4 regions of the Phyllobacterium sp. MT110 genome follow, and region 1 is predicted to be linked to each of the others. Evidence: predicted binding sites of a transcription regulator. Region 1 holds the regulator's gene; each other region holds the start of a gene.
What was found. The regulator LexA, encoded in region 1, represses DNA repair genes until DNA is damaged. The targets are predictions, from matches to a motif close to TGTTCNNNNTGTGTTCNG.
Positions count from the first base shown of each region.

Region 2: AC1Q5O_RS12215 (YifB family Mg chelatase-like AAA ATPase) is a predicted target of LexA. The motif match lies at 2,846-2,863, and genes of this name have one in related genera.
Region 3: AC1Q5O_RS00885 (PA0069 family radical SAM protein) is a predicted target of LexA. The motif match lies at 1,595-1,612, and genes of this name have one in related genera.
Region 4: AC1Q5O_RS13930 (helicase-related protein) is a predicted target of LexA. The motif match lies at 2,482-2,499, and genes of this name have one in related genera.

Region 1 is NZ_JBXAFE010000001.1:1,006,178-1,010,885, reverse strand. Features, by position in the region: gene AC1Q5O_RS05260 (substrate-binding domain-containing protein) at 57-1,085, shown strand; gene AC1Q5O_RS05255 (GNAT family N-acetyltransferase) at 1,090-1,932, opposite strand; gene lexA (transcriptional repressor LexA) at 2,121-2,840, shown strand; gene AC1Q5O_RS05245 (ComEC/Rec2 family competence protein) at 2,834-4,708, opposite strand, start outside.
Region 2 is NZ_JBXAFE010000002.1:133,946-138,653, reverse strand. Features, by position in the region: gene AC1Q5O_RS12225 (polyhydroxyalkanoate depolymerase) at 1-224, shown strand, start outside; gene AC1Q5O_RS12220 (transglutaminase-like cysteine peptidase) at 547-1,170, shown strand; gene AC1Q5O_RS12215 (YifB family Mg chelatase-like AAA ATPase) at 1,234-2,766, opposite strand; gene AC1Q5O_RS12210 (MBL fold metallo-hydrolase) at 2,917-3,798, opposite strand; gene AC1Q5O_RS12205 (LysR family transcriptional regulator) at 3,945-4,708, shown strand, end outside.
Region 3 is NZ_JBXAFE010000001.1:178,116-182,823, forward strand. Features, by position in the region: gene rnhB (ribonuclease HII) at 1-229, opposite strand, end outside; gene AC1Q5O_RS00885 (PA0069 family radical SAM protein) at 367-1,518, opposite strand; gene AC1Q5O_RS00890 (glycosyltransferase family protein) at 1,667-2,173, shown strand; gene moaB (molybdenum cofactor biosynthesis protein B) at 2,177-2,719, opposite strand; gene AC1Q5O_RS00900 (4-(cytidine 5'-diphospho)-2-C-methyl-D-erythritol kinase) at 2,722-3,606, opposite strand; gene AC1Q5O_RS00905 (hypothetical protein) at 3,613-3,798, opposite strand; gene AC1Q5O_RS00910 (S49 family peptidase) at 3,884-4,708, opposite strand, start outside.
Region 4 is NZ_JBXAFE010000002.1:479,743-484,450, forward strand. Features, by position in the region: gene AC1Q5O_RS13920 (acetyl-CoA C-acetyltransferase) at 1-1,116, shown strand, start outside; gene phbB (acetoacetyl-CoA reductase) at 1,247-1,972, shown strand; gene AC1Q5O_RS13930 (helicase-related protein) at 2,656-4,708, shown strand, end outside.

The sequences.
Region 1 (4,708 bases):
TTATTATTTGGAGTCATATCTGCATTGCCTGAACAGACCGTACTGGATTGCTTGCCATGAAACTCAAGGAACTGGCTGAACAACTGGGCCTCTCGCAAACGACCGTCAGTCGCGCCCTGAACGGCTATCCTGAAGTCAACAAGGCGACGCGCGAACGCGTCAGCCAGGCAGCCCTCAAATTCGGTTACAGCGCCAATGCCAATGCCCGCCGCCTCGCCATCGGCCGCATCGGCGCCATCGGCATCCTGATGCCGCGCGACCGCAGCGAACGTTTCGGTCCGCACACGAGCGAGTTCTTCTCCGGTCTGGCCGAGCAGCTATCGCAGCATGAAATGGACCTGCTGATGAGCCCGAGCATCAACAATGACGAGCTTGCGGCCTACCGGCGGCTGATTTCCAGCAAGCGCGTGGATGGCATCATCGTCACCGGCCCCACCCTGATGGACGAGCGGGTCGCCATGCTGACGGAAGCGAAATTTCCCTTTGTGCTGCACGGGCGAACCAATATCGCCGCCCCGCATGCCTGGCTCGATATCGACAATGCCGGCGCCTTCCGGCAGGCGGCATCACACCTGATCGATCTCGGCCACCGGCATATCGCGATGATTGACGGGCTGAAGGGCCACACGTTTTCCGAACACCGCGAAATGGGTTATCGCGAAGCATTGCTCGAGCGCGGCATTGCCGTTGATCCGCGCTTCATCGTGCATGAGCGTTTTTCCGATGAAACCGGTTTCCATGAGGCGCAGCGGCTCTTGTCCTATACGCCGCATCCGACCGCCATTCTCGCCGGCTCGATGATGACGGCGCTCGGCATTTTCCGCGCCATCCGTTCAAAGGGCTATGAACTGGGCAAGGAAGTTTCGGTGATCGCCCATGACGACGTGTTCCCCTATCTCAATGCCAGCAACATGGTCCCCGCCATGACCACCACCCGGTCGTCGATCCGCTCCGCCGGGTCGCGTATCGCCGAACTGCTGGTGCGGGTCCTCGACGGCGAGCCGGTCGAAAACATCCATGAGATATGGCCGGTCGAACTCATCCTGCGCCAATCGAGCGGTCCGCCCGTCGCCCCGCGCCGGTGAGTGCCTAGCCCAATTCGAAGGTTGTGATGCCAAAAATCCGGTCGAGCGGCAATTCGGGCGCCGGTCCGCGATACATGCGTGCGGTTTCGAACACCGGCGCCAGACCGTACCGGTCGCAAAGGCGCCGCGCGGCCCCATTGGTCCCGGGAATATCCAGAAAGACCTGCGCATCCCCGACTTTTGCTGAGAGCGATTGAAACAGCCGGTCGGCGATCTCTTCGGTTTCGGCAAACAAGGGACCGATTTTGCACCCCTCGCGGCATGCGCGCACGACGCCATACCCTGCGATTTTTCCGTCGACAATACAGGCCAGGCCGTGGCGGGAGCCGGACGGGCCAAGCCAGGCACGGATAAACGATTCCCGTGGTTCGGGATTGAATTGACGGTCATAGGCGGCGACGGCGCCGATCCATTGCGCATCGATGGCGACGATATCGCCGCTGACGGGTGCCTTGCAGCCGGGTGCGCCGCCATAACGGTAATTCGCATGGGCATAGACAAACCCCGACTTCCGATAGTTCTCCTGCTGGGCAACGACACCATCAAGGCCGACGGTCTGTCCGGCAAATCCGCTCAGCACGTCCTGCCAGAGCGACCAGCCGAAACCCAGACCGCGCGATTGCGGACGCACCATGTAGAAACCGAGAAAGCCGTAGTCTCGCGCATAGCGGACCAGCGAGACCGCTGCCGTCAGTTCACCATTCACCTCAAGCACGTGATAGCCCTTGGGGTCCGCGGCCCAGAATGCATCCGCATCGTCCAAACCGGGGTTCCAGCCCTCGGCAGCTGCCCAGTCAATGATCGCGCCAAGGTCCCGGCGCTCGGCGATTCGGATGAAAGCTGTCATGATATTGTGTTATCCAACTGGAAACCGACGGAACAGTACCCTGAACGGGCGCATTTCTGCCCGCACATGCTTCGTAACCAAGCTTCCAGCATTGCCGCAACGGAATATTAAGCACTTGTAGAACAATGCTGGAACAGATAGTGTTTGTTCTGGTTTTGTTTTTCCGATTCCCTGCTAAAGGATCGCCAATGCTCACGCGTAAACAACATGAACTTCTTCTCTTCATTCATGAGCGTCTGAAGGAGACGGGCATTCCGCCATCCTTCGACGAAATGAAGGATGCGCTGGATCTGGCCTCCAAATCCGGCATTCACCGGCTGATCACTGCGCTGGAAGAGCGCGGCTTCATTCGCCGGCTTGCGAACAGGGCACGCGCGCTGGAAGTCCTGCGCCTGCCGGACTCCATCGCACCCGGCCTCAACAGCCAGAGAAAGTTCGAGCCGAGTGTCATCGAGGGCAGTCTCGGACGCAATGTTGCGCCGCCGAAGCCGCAGCCGCGCGCCTCCAACGACATGGACATGCCTGCCAATGTCAGCATTCCGGTCATGGGCCGGATTGCCGCCGGTGTGCCGATTTCCGCCATCCAGAACCAGACGCACATGCTGAGCCTTCCGCCAGACATGATCGGCAGCGGCGAACATTATGCGCTTGAGGTCAAGGGCGACTCGATGATCGAAGCGGGCATTTTCGACGGCGATACCGTTGTCATCAAGCGTGGCGACACCGCAAGCCCCGGCGAAATCATCGTGGCACTGGTCGATGACGAGGAAGCCACCCTCAAGCGGTTTCGCCGCAAGGGTGCCTCGATTGCCCTGGAAGCCGCCAATCCTGCCTACGAAACGCGGATTTTCGGACCGGACCGCGTTCGGGTGCAGGGCAAGCTTGTCGGCCTGATCCGCCGTTACTGACCGGCCGCCGCGTCCCGTTCGGCATTGTCCGGGACGCCTTCGGTCGCGTGGGCCTTGCGTGAATGCTCCGGCCGGTTGCGCGCCGCATTGGAGTGGATGCGGTACTTGTTCCAGGGGCGGTCCGGCGGACCGATCGCCCAGGTCAAACGGGCCGACTGCACTCTTTGCTCCAGCGCTTCTCCGGCTTTCGATTGATCCGTCAGGTCACCCTGCCCTTGCCCGCCGGAACCGAACCGGATTTCCGCAGCACCGTTCAAGGCGAGATCACGGCGCGTGATCACCATCGGGCCCGGAACGGGGCAACCGGTTTCCGCGCCGGCAAAGGCCAGCACGACAATATTCCCCTCGCTGCAGGCGGCGTTCCTTTGCGCGGGATCATCCGTATAGGCAATGATGAGACCGCCCGGTTCGCGCGCCAGACAGAGCTTTCCGGCGCATTCGAAGACACCCTCCGCTGCCTCTTTGCCGATCCCCGCCGGTTTGACGATCTGTTCCAGCCCAAAGCCCTGCCGCCAGTTGTTCAACGTGAAGGCGCCGCCCTGCGGGCGATTGATCATCAATACCGTGCCATTGCGCACACCGGCCAGCCGGCCATCCTCCGACAGGACGAGATCCGGCGGCGCTGTGCGTGCCATGATCAGGACGGCCGCAGCAAACAGCGGCAGGCTGCACAGACGCAACCATGACGTCGTGAGAAGCAGGATCACAAGCGCTAAGCTCATCAGGATCAGGCTCGGCTGCGGCATCGGACCGAGATTGCCCGAGGGCGAGAGTGCGGCAACGTGATGGGCAATGAACACCACCAGCTCGATGCCGCGCTCCATGACGGCGAACGGCAGGAAATCCAGATCGAACGGCATCAGCAACAGCGCCAGTACGGCGAAGGGCATGACCAGAACCGAGACCACGGGCAAGCCAAATGCGTTGCCGATCAGCCCGAGCGGTGCGGTATTGTTGAAATGATAGGCGGCAAAGATCGCGCTGGCCGAACCGGCGACCAGGGATGTCAGAGCAATGTCGCTGATGTGATCGCCGATCTTGCCGGGCAGTTGCAGCAACAGGCCGCTGCGGGAGGCACGCCGGGTATTGCGGCCGGCCCTGCGCGGCGACCACCAGCCGTAAAATGCGATCAGTGCTGCGGTGGCCGAGTACGACATCTGGAAGCTTGGCCCCATCACCTCGTGCGGCGCGATGGTAATGGTTACCAAGGCGGCCAGGGCAACATTGCGCAGCGACAGCGCCGCCCGGTCCACGGTCATGGCGACAAGCATGACTGCCAGCATGACAAAGCTGCGCTGGGCCGCCACGTCGATCCCCGAGAGCAGCAGATAGAAGGCCGACGCCAGCAGCGCCGCGCATGCCGAAAATTTCTTGATGGGATAGCGCGCGGCAAAGTCCGGAAAGAAAGCCATGCATGCGCGCAGCGAGCCGATGACGATCCCGGCCACGAGCGCCATGTGCAATCCCGAAATGGAGAGGATATGCGACAGGCCGCTCAGCCGCATGGCGTTGTTGGTGGCCTCGCCGATGCCATCGCGCTGGCCGGTGATGAGCGATGCGGCGATGGCACCGGCTTCTCCCAGTATATGACCGAGGATACGATCGGTGAGTGCCTGGCGCATCGCAGCGACGGCAAACAGCGTTCTGGTTGTCAAATCGGCCGGTTCCGGCAGAGAGGCTGCTTCCGGCCTTCCAAGAAAGAAGCCGCTGCCGCCGATGCCCCTGTAGTAATTGTGGAAGGCAAAGTCGTAATTGCCGGATCGCACGGGACCGGATGGCGGGCGCAGATGCGCCAGACCGCGCAACCCGCTGCCTATGGCAGCTTGAGGTGGCAAGGCGCGGGCCGACACAACCAGCCTTGCCGGGGC
Region 2 (4,708 bases), on a different contig from region 1:
TTTCCGGTGTCGGGCAGACCAAGGCCGCCCAAACGCTGTGTGTGAACATCCCTGACGCCATGCGCATGCATCATCTGCAGGCCAAGGTCGGCCATTACGGCGTGTTCAACGGATCGCGTTTCCGTGCTGAAATTGCACCACGTATCGTCCAATTCGTTAACGACCATGCTCAGGCCAACCGCAAGAGCAATGTCACCCCGATCGGTAGACGCGCACGCAGCTGAACACGCCGTCCGATTATCGGACAGCCATGCCGGAAGACCGAATCTTCCGGCAGTTTTCTTCCGTTCATCAATAAAACGCAATGAATTCAAATCGTTACTGACATGGCCGCGTACCTCCCGCAGGCGGTCAACAAGGGCGTCATCGTCCTGCGGTTGTGAGCTTCCGCCGCCTACAACCTTCAAATTTTCGTCAAAATCTAGGAAGTTCAAATTTTAACCATATATTAACAATGGCGGGATCGTGGCGCCATTGTGATTGACTCATATCCCTCCCGGCCATTAACGTTTTGTTAACGAAGGCTGGTTGGGTTCGGAGTAAAGCATGTTCGGAGCGATAAAGATTTTGAGGTCGATGGGGGTTGCGGCGGCACTTTTCGCTGGCGCACTCATCGCAAATTCCGCCTCCGCAGCTGAAGCTTTCATGCAGACCGGCGGTCTGACATCCCAGCCGATCGGCCATTATGAATTCTGCAAGCGCCTGCCGGATGAGTGCTCGATCCGCAGCCGCAATGTTGCGCCGGCCAAGATGACGCGTGATTTCTGGGAGCTGATCGTCAACGTTAACAGCCACGTGAATCAGACGGTCAAGCCATTGACGGACATGGAAATTTACGGCGTCGAGGAATACTGGGGCTATCCCGACAAGGTCGGCAATGTCGGCGATTGCGAAGACTATGTCCTGGAAAAGCGCCGTGAACTGATGCAGGCGGGCGTTTCCCCGGCCGATCTGCTGATCACCGTTGTGCGCAAGCCCGATGGCGAAGGCCATGCGGTTCTGACGGTGCGCACCGATACCGGCGATTTCATCCTCGACAACCTTGCCGACAGCGTCAAGAACTGGTCGGAAACCGAGTACACCTACCTGAAGCGCCAGGCCACGAACAATACCGGCCGCTGGGTCAGCATCGAAGCCCCAAGCAATATCCTGGTCGGCTCGGTTCACTAAACCGTCACCAAGGCAATCAAGACATGCCGGACCGCGAAGGTCCGGCATTTGCTTTTGTACATTTCACGCTGCCTCGTTGGCTGCGTCCTGTGCCATCCGGTAGGAAATGGCCTCAGCCACGTGAATGCGCCCGACGGCTTCGGCCCCGTCAAGGTCGGCCAATGTCCGCGCCACCTTGAGAATCCGGTGATAGCCGCGTGCGGAAAAGCGCATCTGTTCGGCAGCCTGCTGCAGCAGTGCCTGGCCGGGCTTGTCTGGCCGGGAAACCTCCTCGATCAACGCCGCGGGGCAATGGGCGTTCACTGTCACGGCGGGCGATCCCATTTGTTCGTAGCGGCGTCTCTGCAGGTCCCGGGCGCGAGCAACGCGCAGTGCGACCGATGCGCTGCTTTCGGCAACGGGGCGGCGGATGAGATCGGCGGCGCTGACGGCGGGAACGTCGATGCGTAGGTCGATGCGATCAAGCAGCGGACCCGAAATGCGGGCCTGGTAATCCTGGCGGCAGCGTGGCCCCCGGGCGCAGCGGTGTCCCGGTTCTCCGGCCATGCCGCAGCGGCAGGGGTTCATGGCGGCGACGAGCTGGATTTGCGCCGGATAGGAAATACGGTGATTGGCGCGGGCGATCACGCATTCTCCGCTTTCCAGTGGCTGGCGCAGGGAGTCGAGCACCTGGGGCGCGAATTCGGGAAATTCATCCAGAAACAGCACGCCGCGATGGGCGAGGGAGACTTCACCGGGGCGGGCGCGTATGCCGCCGCCGACCATCGCGGCCATGGAGGCGGAATGGTGTGGCGCCCGGAACGGCCGCCGGTCGGTGAGCCTGCCGCCCGGCAATTCGCCGGCGACCGAAGCAATCATCGACACCTCAAGCAATTCGTGCGGCAGCAGCGGCGGCAGGATGGATGGAAGCCGTTGCGCGAGCATGGATTTTCCCGCGCCGGGCGGCCCGATCATGAGGAGATTGTGACCCCCGGCGGCAGCAATCTCCAGCGCGCGCCGGGCGCCTTCCTGCCCCCTGATATCGCCCAGATCGGGCAGATCGGTTGCATTGATCTGCAGGCACGGTTCAGGGCGCGACAGCACCTGATGGCCGCGAAAGTGATTGGCGAGGCTGATCAGGCTGCGCGGCGCCAGGATATCGATCTGCGCGCCCGCCCAGGCAGCCTCGGGTCCGCAGGGGGCGGGGCAGATCAGGCCGCGCTCCTGCCGGTTGGCGGAGATCGCGGCAGGAAGAACCCCGGCCACATGGGTGATCGTGCCATCGAGCGACAGTTCGCCGAGAACGACATAGGCCTCCAGCACATCGGCGGGAATGGCGCCGAGCCCGGCCATCAGGCCCATGGCGATCGGCAGGTCGTAATGGCTGCCTTCCTTGGGCAGGTCCGCCGGCGCGAGATTGACGGTGACCTTCTTGGGCGGCAGGGACAGGCCGGAGGCATGCAGCGCCGCCTGCACGCGCTCGCGGCTTTCAGCCACGGCCTTGTCGGGCAGGCCCACAATATGGATTCCCATCTTGCCGGGGGCGATCATCACCTGCACATCGACAGGCTGGGCCTCAATGCCCTGAAATGCGACGGTGCGCGCGCGGGTGACCATCAATCGTTCCCTAAAATACCGCATCTAAAAAATGAACAGTGCCAATAACGGCACCTCATCATAATTTGTGCGGCATGACAAGAACGTTAGGAGAACGGCCGGATCGCGCCGGGGATGGAATTCGGCGCGATGCGGTTCAGCGGGGGGCCATCAGCCCCATTTCATCTCGCCTTTGGCGACCTTGGCGCCCAGTTCAAGCGATGAGACATCGAGCAGGTCGGGGTAATGCGCCTTCATGGCGGAGATCAGTTCGCCGCTGGTCTTGGCTTTCCCGACTTCCGCGTTGAACGTCTCGAGATAGTTCCGGGTGAATTTTACCGCCGCGAGTCCCTGCGGGGCACCGGCAACCTGATGCGACGGCACGACGATCCGGGGATTGCGCGCCGCCATTTCGTCAAGCGCGGCAATCCACTTGTTCCGGTCTTCCACGGCCGGCTCGTCTGCAACCCAGACATGGACGCCGGAGGAAACCAGCACGCCGCCGAAAACCGCTTCAAGCCCGGGCACCCAGAGATAGCGGCGATCCTTCATATCCTTGATGGTGACGATCTCGATTCTGTTTCCTTCCAGGTCGAGCGAAGACAGGTCTGAGGCTTCCGGAATGACGACATCCGCCAGCACCTTCGGTCCATTGTCCTTGAGCTGCGGCCCCCAGATGTCGAGCTTGCCCTGTACGTTGCCCTTGATGGCGTCCACGGTGGCGTGCGCCGCAAGGACTTTTGCCTTGGGGAAGGCATCGACGACGGGACGCAGGCCAAAATAGTAATCGGGGTCGCTGCAGCTGACGTAAATCGTTGTCAGGGTCTTGCCGGTCGCCTTGATCGCATCGGCAATCGCGCGTCCATCGGAGAGCGTGAACCCGCCATCGAGCAGGATCGCTTCCTTCTCGCCGGTCAGGAGCACGGGGGTGCGGCGGAACCCGTTCTCATCCGCCTGGAAATAGGTCCATGCCAGCGTGGGGGCGGACCTGGCCGCAATGGCGCCCAGCGGCTGCAGAGCCGCCACGGCACCGGCTGCCAGAAGGGATTTCATCGTATCGCGTCGTGTCAGAAGGGTTCGCACGTCTCGGTCCTCGCTCCGTTTCTCACTGTGGGGCGTATAGTGACATGGACGGGTTTCTTGAAAAATCCCGATCAAAATGACAGACTGTATGATTATTTCGTATAATAAGGCGCGTCATGCCCGCGGTCAGTTTCAACAGGTTCATCTATTTCGTCACCGTGGTGGATATGGGATCGTTCACCGCCGCCGCCGACCGGCTGGGTGTCGCCAAGGCCGTCGTCAGCCATCAGGTGTCGAAGCTGGAGGAAGAATTGGGCTCGGCGCTCTTGATCCGCACGACACGGCGGCTGCGGACGACGGAGGCGGGGCGGCGTTTCTACGAACGTTGCATCGTCGTGCTGCGCGAGGCCGAAAACGCGATCGAGGAGGTGTCGTCCGAGACCGGAACACCCGTCGGGACCCTGATGCTGACAGCGCCGCTGGATTATGGCGCAAAGGTTGTGGCGCCGGCTCTGGCGCTTTATCTGCAGCGCCATCCGCAGATGCAGGCCGATCTCACCTTCACCGATGTCAAATTCGATCTGGTCGACAATGAGCTTGATCTCTCCATCCGCGTCGGCTGGCTGGAGGATTCCAGCGCACAGGCCCGGCGGATCGGCACGTTCGAGCAGCATCTCGTCTGTTCGCCCGCCTATGCCGGGCAGATCGGTCGCGTTGCGCATCCCGGTGCGCTCGAAGCGGCGAAATGGATCGCCAACGGGGCGCTGAAGGAACCGTTGCGCTGGCTGTTTGCAAAAGGCGATGAAAAGGTGGTTGTGATGGGCAAGTCCGTTGTCAGCGCCAATGGCACCGAGGCAAGCTATGTCTGCGTCCTCGCCGGTATCGGGCTCGCCGTCATGCCGGACTACCAGGTGGTGCAGGATGTTGCGGCCGGCCGGCT
Region 3 (4,708 bases), 830 kb from region 1:
CGCGCTTCCTGGCGGTCAGGCGTTTTGAATCGTCAAGACCATCGGGAATCCGCTCGGGGTCAAGGATGACCGCCGCAGCGACAACAGGGCCTGCCAGTGGCCCGCGACCGGCTTCGTCGATCCCCACGATATGGAGCACGCCGTCGCGCATGAGCCGGCGCTCCGTCGCAAAATCGGGTTTGCCGGTATCGAGAGGAAGAAGCAGAGAATCAGAACGCAATCGAGCCATGTTGCGGCGAGACTCGCATTCGTTCTGATTCTCTGCAAGGCCCCGATGCGGATGGGGTAGGGCATCGGGACTTCCGTCAGCGGGATGGGGGGCGCTCGACGGATTTTCAGAAACAGGTCGAAGACCCGTTTGATTGGTTAAAACAGCGACAACTGTTCGCTGCCTGCGGTTGGCACGAACAAGTCGGTGCGCAGACGGCGCTTGGCGAGATTGATGCCGAGGCGCTTGGCGGCGATTTCGAACCGGCGTCCGATCTGCCAGGCATAGGGACCGTCGCCGCGCATGCGCTTGCCCCATTCCGCGTCGTAATCCTTGCCGCCGCGCATGGAGCGCACGAGGGAAAGAACATGGCGATAACGGTCCGGGTAGTTGCGCAGCAGCCATTCCTTGAAGATGGGACTGACCTCGAGCGGCAGGCGCAGGAGCACGTAGCCGGCTTCGCGCGCGCCCATCGCATACACGCTGTCAAGCACGCGCTCGATCTCGTGATCGTTGAGACCCGGAATGATCGGGGCCACCAGGGTTCCCGTCGGAATGCCCGCGTCGGAGAGTGCACGCAGCGCTTGCAGCCGCCGCGTCGGGGTTGAGGCCCTCGGTTCCATCGTCCGGGCAAGCTTGCCGTCCAGCGTCGTGACGGAAAGGCAGACCTTGGCAAGACCCTTATCGGCCATGCGGGCGAGAATATCGATATCACGCATGATCAGCGCCGATTTGGTGACGATGCCGACGGGGTGCTGATGCTCTTCGAGCACCTGCAGAATCTCGCGCATGATGCGCCACTTCTTCTCGATCGGCTGATAGGGATCCGTATTGGTACCGATGGCAATCGTTTTGGCGGTATACCCCGGTTTGGACAGTTCGCGGTCGAGCATCCTGGCGGCATCGGGCTTGGCAAACAGTTTCGATTCAAAATCGAGCCCGGCGGACAGACCCATATAGCTGTGGGTGGGACGGGCGAAGCAATAGATGCAGCCGTGCTCGCAGCCGCGATAGGGATTGATCGAGCGGTCGAAGCCGACATCCGGCGAGTCATTGCGCGTGATGATCGTGCGCGGCTTCTCGATCTGCACCTCGGTCTTGAAGGCGGGCAGGTCCTCGATTGTTTCCCAGCCATCGTCAAAGACATGGCGGGTTTCCGGCTCGAAACGCCCGGATGGGTTCATGCCTGCGCCGCGTCCGCGCCGGCGTCCATGGTCGATCCGCAACCCGGCTTCGTCGACCAGCACATTGGCATGTTCGGCACGGCCTTGCCCGAAAGCGGCCTTGTCCGCCTGCACCATGATGTTCATTGACATTCTCCTTGAGACCGGAGCGAAACCGAGTCGCTCATACCGTCGCAACATGAATGTATTCCTAGCAAATTATGAGAACAAATCAAGAACAATCTGCTGAAAAAGGATGATGGAAATTTCAATAATAATACTATAACTGAAATGAATGATTTCCGTCCTGATCGAAACCCGCAATGCCGATGAACCCTTGGCCAGAACGCTCGGCGGACTGGTGGGCGGAGCTGTCGAAGGTGTGTTGAGCGATGTCATCGTCATCGATCACGGATCGACCGACCAGACCCACCGCGTGGCCGATGCGGCTGGGTGTATTTTCCTGCAGGACCAGACATTGATCGACGGTCTGCGCCGCGCGCGCAGCGACTGGATTTTGTTCATCGAACCCGGTGCGCGGCTGATCGACGGCTGGATCGAGGCTGTCTCCCTTCATGTGGAACGCATGCAGGGGCCAGCCTGTTTCACCCGTTCCCACGCGCATCGGAAGCCGTTCTTCGCGCGGGTTTTTGCGCCCGGAAATCCTCTCGCCAACGGGCTGCTGATTTCAAAGCGTCAGGCGATGGCTTTGTCGGCTCCGGGCAAGAGTGCGGCGGACCTGGCGCGCGGTCTCGCCATGAAGCGTCTGCGGGCGGAGATTATTCCCGGCGCGTCGAAATAGCTGTTAGCCCCGTTTGAGATGTTCGTCCAGCCGAGGCATGATCTCGACGAAATTGCAGGGCATATGGCGGTAGTCGAGCTGGAACTGGAGAATATTATCCCAGGCATCCTTGCAGGCGCCGGGTGAGCCCGGCAGCACGAAAACGAACGTGGCATTGACCACACCGCCGGTTGCCCTGGACTGGATGGTCGACGTGCCGATCTTGTCGTAGGAGATCCGGTGGAATACCTCGGAAAAGCCGTCCATGCGCTTTTCAAAGATCGGCTCCAGTGCTTCAGGTGTTACGTCCCGGCCGGTAAAGCCCGTACCGCCGGTGGTGATAACGACATCCACATCGGGGCTGTTTGACCAGGCAAGCACCTTGTCGCGTATCGCGTCGCGGTCATCGGTCACGATGGCTCGGTCCACCAGGCGGTGTCCTGCTGCCGTGATGCGGTCGGCCAGCGTCGTGCCGGATTTGTCGTCATCGAGCGTGCGCGTATCGGAAACGGTCAGCACGGCAATCCCGACGGGTACAAAGGGGCGTGTCTCGTCAATGCGGGCCAAGATCAGTTCCCTTCCATAGTGCTGCTGGTGGCGACGATAAACCACGCGGGCTGGCTTTGGCGCAACCGCGTTGCGGCTGCATCAGCCGCCGCGTCATCGCTGTAGAGTGCAAAGCAGGTGCCGCCCGAGCCGGACATGCGCGCGAGCAACGGGTTGGTGTCCAGCAATGCCTGCATGCTTCCGTTGATCGAGGGCGCAAGCTTTTGCGTGGCTGCGAAAAGATGGTTGTCCGTCTGCCGTAGATAGGCGCAAACCTCCGCAAGGCATGTCAGGGGAGGCAGCGCGGGCAGGGGAGGATTGTCGCGGCGGGTCAGTGCGGAAAAGACCTGCGGTGTCGACACTGTCACCCCATTGTTGACGAGGACCATGGGCAGGCGCGGAAAGGCTGCGATGCGCTCGATCTCTTCGCCGATGCCGCGCGCGATCAGCGCCTCGCCGTGCAGGCACATCGGCACGTCGGCACCCAGCGGCAGGCCGAGTGCGGCCAGGTCCGTCAGGCTGGCATCGATAGCCCACAGGGCAGCCAGAGCACGCAGGGTGGCCGCTGCATCACTGGAGCCGCCACCGATGCCGGAGGCGACGGGCAGATGTTTCTCCAGATGAATGGCGACCGGCGTCGCCCGTTCGCCATACCGCTGGCGCAGGGCGTCCCGCGCCCGGAGCACCAGGTTCGTATCGTCGGCGGGAAGGCCCATGCCATAGGGACCGGACAGGGTGAAGGAATCCGCCGCCGCTTTCGTCACGCTCAGCCGGTCGCCGAAGCGGGCAAACACGACGAGACTGTCGAGCAGATGGTAGCCGTCGTCACGTCTGCCGGTCACATGCAACGCAAGATTGATCTTGGCCGGGGCGGTCAGGCTGATTGTATGGTCAGGACTGGCAAGCATGGACGCTCAGTCTTTGCGCAGGCGGTATTCACCGGTTTCGGGATCCTGGACCAGTGTTCCCTGTGCACGATTCTGTGCCTCTTTTTCGGCCTCGCGCACGCGCTGCGAGACGCGCTGTGCTTCCTTCTTGAACGAACGATAGCCGTAATAGGCGGCGGCGCCGACAAGAGCAAAAAAGATCAATTGTGGCATCGTCTGTAACCCTCGACTACCGATATCATTCCTATCCGCATTCATAGCACGGAGTTCCGGCCTTGCCAAAAAATCCTGCGCCGGTTTACAGTCCGAAACGCGACCAGAGCGCCCGTTCCTCGGCTGCGTCCATCAACCCATTGGCCAAACCGCTGCCAAGCCCTTCGATCTGCACGCTGGCGGATGGTATTCTGCGCCCGAACAGGCCGCGCGGCTGCGAGATCAATTTTAGCTTGGTTTTGGGGCCATATTGCGACTGGAGATAGGAGCGCATGTCGCCAAGACCGTCGACCAGACCGAGTTCAACACCGCGTGTTCCCGTCCAGAACTGGCCGGTGAAGAGATCGGCGCTGTCGCTCAGCTTGTCGCCGCGCCGTTCCTTGACCAGATCGATGAAGGTGTCATGGATTTCCAGCTGCAACGCCTTCAGATGTTCGATATCAGCCTTGTTTTCCGGCTTGAAGGGGTCGAGCGTCGCCTTGTTCTTTCCTGCCGTATAGACGCGCCGTTCCACGCCGATCTTCTTGATCAGTTCCGTAAAGCCGAAACTTGCCGAGACAACGCCGATCGAGCCGACGATGGATGATGGATCGGCAATGATCTCATCACCGGCAACGGCGATCATATAGCCGCCGGAAGCCGCGACGTCCTCGACGAAGACATAGACCTTCTTGTTTTTTTCGGCTGCCAGGTCTCGGATGCGCCGGTAAATCAGGCGCGACTGCACCGGTGAACCGCCCGGCGAATTGACCGAAATCGCCACCGCAGGTGAATCCTTGTCGTCAAAGGCTTTTTCCAGAACCGATGCGACGGACGCAAGGGAAAGATTTTGCCGGAATTGACCACCGCCAGACATGATGGCGCCGTGCAGGCGAACCACCGGTATCTCCACGAAATCGGGGCGCCAGCG
Region 4 (4,708 bases), on a different contig from region 1:
AACGTCCCGGCCCACGAACTCGGCGCTGCGGTGATCAAGGAAGTGCTGAGCCGCGCCGGTGTCGATGGTGCCGATGTCGATGAAGTGATCATGGGCCAGGTGCTCAGCGCCGGCGAAGGGCAGAACCCGGCCCGCCAGGCCGCCATGGAGGCAGGCATTCCGCAGGAGGCGACGGCCTGGGGGCTCAACCAGCTCTGCGGTTCCGGCCTGCGCGCCGTGGCCCTCGGCATGCAGCAGATCGCAACCGGCGATGCCGATATCATCGTGGCGGGCGGACAGGAATCCATGTCGATGGCGCCGCATTGCGCGCATCTGCGCAGCGGCGTGAAGATGGGCGATTTCAAGATGATCGATACGATGATCAAGGATGGCCTGACCGACGCTTTCCATGGCTACCACATGGGCAATACCGCCGAGAACATCGCCCGCAAGTGGCAGTTCACCCGCGAAGATCAGGACAAGTTCGCCCTTGGCTCGCAGAACAAGGCGGAAGCCGCGCAGAAGGCGGGCAAGTTCAAGGATGAAATCGTGCCGTTCACGGTCAAGACCCGCAAGGGCGACGTGATCGTTGCGGATGACGAGTATATCCGTCACGGCGCGACACTCGACTCCCTTGCCAAGCTGAAGCCCGCTTTCGACAAGGAAGGCACCGTTACCGCAGGCAATGCCTCCGGCCTCAATGATGGCGCGGCTGCCGTGGTGCTCATGAGCGAGGACGAGGCCAAGCGCCGCAATGTCAAGCCGCTGGCCCGCATCGTTTCCTGGGCAACGGCCGGTGTCGACCCTGCCATCATGGGCACAGGTCCAATCCCCGCGTCACGCAAGGCCCTGGAGCGGGCCGGATGGAAGGTGGAGGACCTCGATCTGGTCGAAGCCAACGAAGCCTTTGCGGCGCAGGCGCTTTCCGTCAACAAGGATCTCGGGCTCAATCCCGACATCGTCAATGTCAATGGCGGTGCCATTGCCATCGGTCATCCCATCGGCGCATCCGGTGCCCGGGTGCTCAACACGCTGCTTTATGAATTGAAGCGCCGCAATGGCACAAAGGGCCTTGCCACGCTGTGCATTGGCGGCGGCATGGGCATTGCCCTGTGCGTTGAGCGCGTCAAGGACTGATCTGCAAGAATGAACACGGGTTCGGCCTTTGCCGAACCCGTGTTCCGGCAGCACTAAATTTCCAGGCTGCTGCCACGTCTCTTTTTCAACAACACTAACTTTGATCCAACATGAATTAGGGAGGGGAAATATGACCAAAACGGCAATCGTTACGGGCGGAACACGTGGTATCGGCGCAGCCATATCCGTGGCCCTGAAAGCGGCAGGGTACAAGGTCGCGGCAAATTACGCCGGCAATGACGACGCGGCGAAGAAATTCACGGAAAAGACCGGTATTGCCACCTACAAGTGGGATGTTTCCAACTATGAAGAATGCGCTGCCGGTATTGCCAGGATCGAGGCCGATCACGGCCCCGTCGCCGTGCTGGTCAACAATGCGGGCATCACCCGTGATGCCATGTTCCACAAGATGACCCCAGGCCAATGGGGCGAAGTGATCAACACCAATCTGACCGGCCTGTTCAACATGACCCATCCGGTATGGACCGGCATGCGTGACCGCAAATTCGGCCGCGTGATCAATATTTCCTCGATCAACGGACAAAAGGGCCAGGCCGGGCAAGCCAATTATTCCGCGGCCAAGGCCGGGGATATCGGCTTTACCAAGGCGCTGGCGCAGGAGGGTGCGCGCGCCGGCATTACGGTCAATGCCATCTGTCCCGGTTATATCGGCACGGAAATGGTTCGGGCCATCGACGAGAAGGTGCTCAACGAGCGCATCATTCCGCAAATCCCGGTCGGACGTCTGGGCGAACCGGAAGAAATCGCGCGCTGCGTGGTGTTCCTCGCCTCTGACGATGCCGGCTTCATCACCGGCTCGACGCTGACAGCCAATGGCGGGCAGTATTTCAGCTGATCGGAAGCAAATCAAAAGACGCCGCGGGCTGGAAACAGCCGGCGGCGTTTTTGTTTTGTGCGGCGGCGATTCCCGATATTCGCGGCCAAAGGTTAACGGCGTTTCCTGAATCTTGTCCTATTTCCTTCCCGTGCGTTCGGGGATTGGTGCGACTCCCGCGCCTTCAGCACAAGATGTAGCCGTGAACAAAACAGGAAAATGGACAAAGCGCTGATTCGTCGCTGATTCGTTCTTCCTTTGATCGGAGTGTTAATGAAACGGGGCGCCCGGACCTTGGATTCCTTAACTAACTATAAGGAAATATTGCGATTTTCTTAACAGAGCAAAAAATCGGTTGACGGCGGACTGCCCGTTTTTGTGCGGAAAAGCCAAAGGTTAACGGTGATGAGCCGATTCGTTGAAATCCTGTTCCCGCTGATTCAGCATCTTGTGCGACTCGCACCCGGGAAAGCTAGATGTGGCCGTGAACAAAGCAGGAATCTGATCCTATAGCTGATTCGTCGCTGATTCGTTCTGCTCGCGTTCTGTTTCTTAATGGAACACTCCGTGAATCGGTTCGCAATTGTTTATCTTGAGGTCGCCGCATACTTTCTGTCTGATGCCGATAATGCTATCGGATAGTGCATGCCCGGCATGCCTTGCTGGTTCTGGTAAGGCCGTCGTGCCGGTGTTGGATATTTTTGATGAACCTTATGCCTACTCCCGAACTTCCCTTGATCCTGAGCGGTCGTGACGTCACCGCCGTTCTGGGGCCGACGAACACGGGGAAGACTCACCTCGCCATTGAGCGGATGCTGGCGCACCAGACGGGCATGATCGGCCTGCCGCTGCGCCTGCTGGCGCGCGAAGTCTACAACCGTGTTGCCGAACGGGTAGGGCTTGCCAATGTCGCGCTGATCACCGGTGAGGAAAAGATCATGCCGCCCGGCGCGCGCTATGCGGTGTGTACCGTCGAAGCGATGCCGCGCCAGACGGATATGGATTTCGTTGCCATCGACGAGGTCCAGCTTGCCAACGATCTGGAGCGTGGCCACATCTTTACCGACCGCATCCTGCATCTGCGGGGCCGTCAGGAAACCTTGCTGCTTGGTGCGGCCACCATGCGCGGCATACTGGAAAAGCTGCTGCGCGGCATCTCCGTCGTCACGCGTCCGCGCCTGTCCAATCTGACCTATGCCGGCTCGAAGAAGATCACGCGCCTGCCGCCGCGCACCGCCATCGTGGCCTTTGCCGCGGACGAGGTTTATTCCATCGCCGAACTGATCCGCCGCCAGAATGGCGGCGCCGCCGTGGTCATGGGGGCATTGAGCCCGCGCACCCGCAATGCCCAGGTGGATCTCTATCAGTCGGGCGATGTGGATTATCTGGTCGCCACCGATGCCATCGGCATGGGGCTCAACCTCGATGTCGATCACGTGGCTTTTGCGCAGGACCGCAAGTTTGACGGCTATCAGTTCCGCGATCTGTCGCCGGGCGAAATCGGCCAGATCGCCGGGCGCGCCGGGCGGCACCTGCGCGATGGCACGTTTGGCGTTACAGGGCAGGTCTCCGGTTTTTCAGAAGAACTGGTGCAGCGCGTGGAATCGCATGCCTTCGATTCCGTCAAGATCTTGCAATGGCGCACCGCCCGGTTTGATTTCTCCAGCCTCGATGCACTGAGACGGTCGATCGACACGCCCGCACCGGTGGAGGGATTGACCCGGGCACTGCCTGCGGTGGATCAGCAGGCGCTCGAATATCTGTCGAAAGATCCGGATATCGCGCCGCTGGCCAACACGCCGGAACGGGTGGCCCTCCTGTGGGATGCCTGTGCGTTGCCGGATTACCGCAAAATTGCGCCGGCGCAGCATGCGGATATTATTGCATCGATCTATACAGATCTCGTCGAACATGGTCATGTTAACGAAACATACATGGGCGAACAGGTGCACCGGGCTGATACGACCGATGGCGATATCGATGCTTTGTCGCGGCGGATTGCCCAGATCAGAACTTGGACTTTTGTGTCGCATCGGCCCGGATGGCTGGCAGATCAGGCACATTGGCAAGAAAAGACGCGTGAAATTGAGGACAGATTATCAGATGCACTGCATGAACGGTTGACGAAACGCTTCGTAGACCGCAGGACAAGCGTGCTTATGAGGCGCCTGAGAGAGAATACAATGCTAGAAGCCGAAATTAGCCCTGCCGGGGACGTTGTTGTCGAAGGGCACCATGTTGGACGTTTGGATGGATTCCGTTTCACCACGGACAGCCAGATCGATGGAACCGATGCAAAAGCCGTGAAGGCCGCTGCACAAAAAGCCTTGGCGACAGAGTTCGACAATCGCGCCGAGCGCTTTGCCGCTTCCGCGAACGGCGACTTTGCCCTGGGATCGGACGGGACGCTGCGCTGGATTGGCGCTCCGGTCGCCTCGGTCGTCTCAGGCGAGCAGCCATTGAAGCCCCGTGCGGTGCTGCTGGCCGACGAGCAGTTGACGGGACCGGCACGCGACAAGGTCGCCGCGCGGGTTGACCGTTTCCTTGCCCATCATGTGGATACGGTGCTCAAGCCGCTGGTTGATCTTGCCAACGCGGATGCGCTGGTCGGGATCACGCGGGGACTGGCGTTCCAGCTCGTCGAAAATTTTGGCGTGCTGCAGCGCCGTGATGTGGCTGAGGATGTCCGCGGTCTCGATCAGGATTCGCGCGCGGCCCTGCGCCGTTTGGGCGTGCGCTTCGGCGCCTACCACGTCT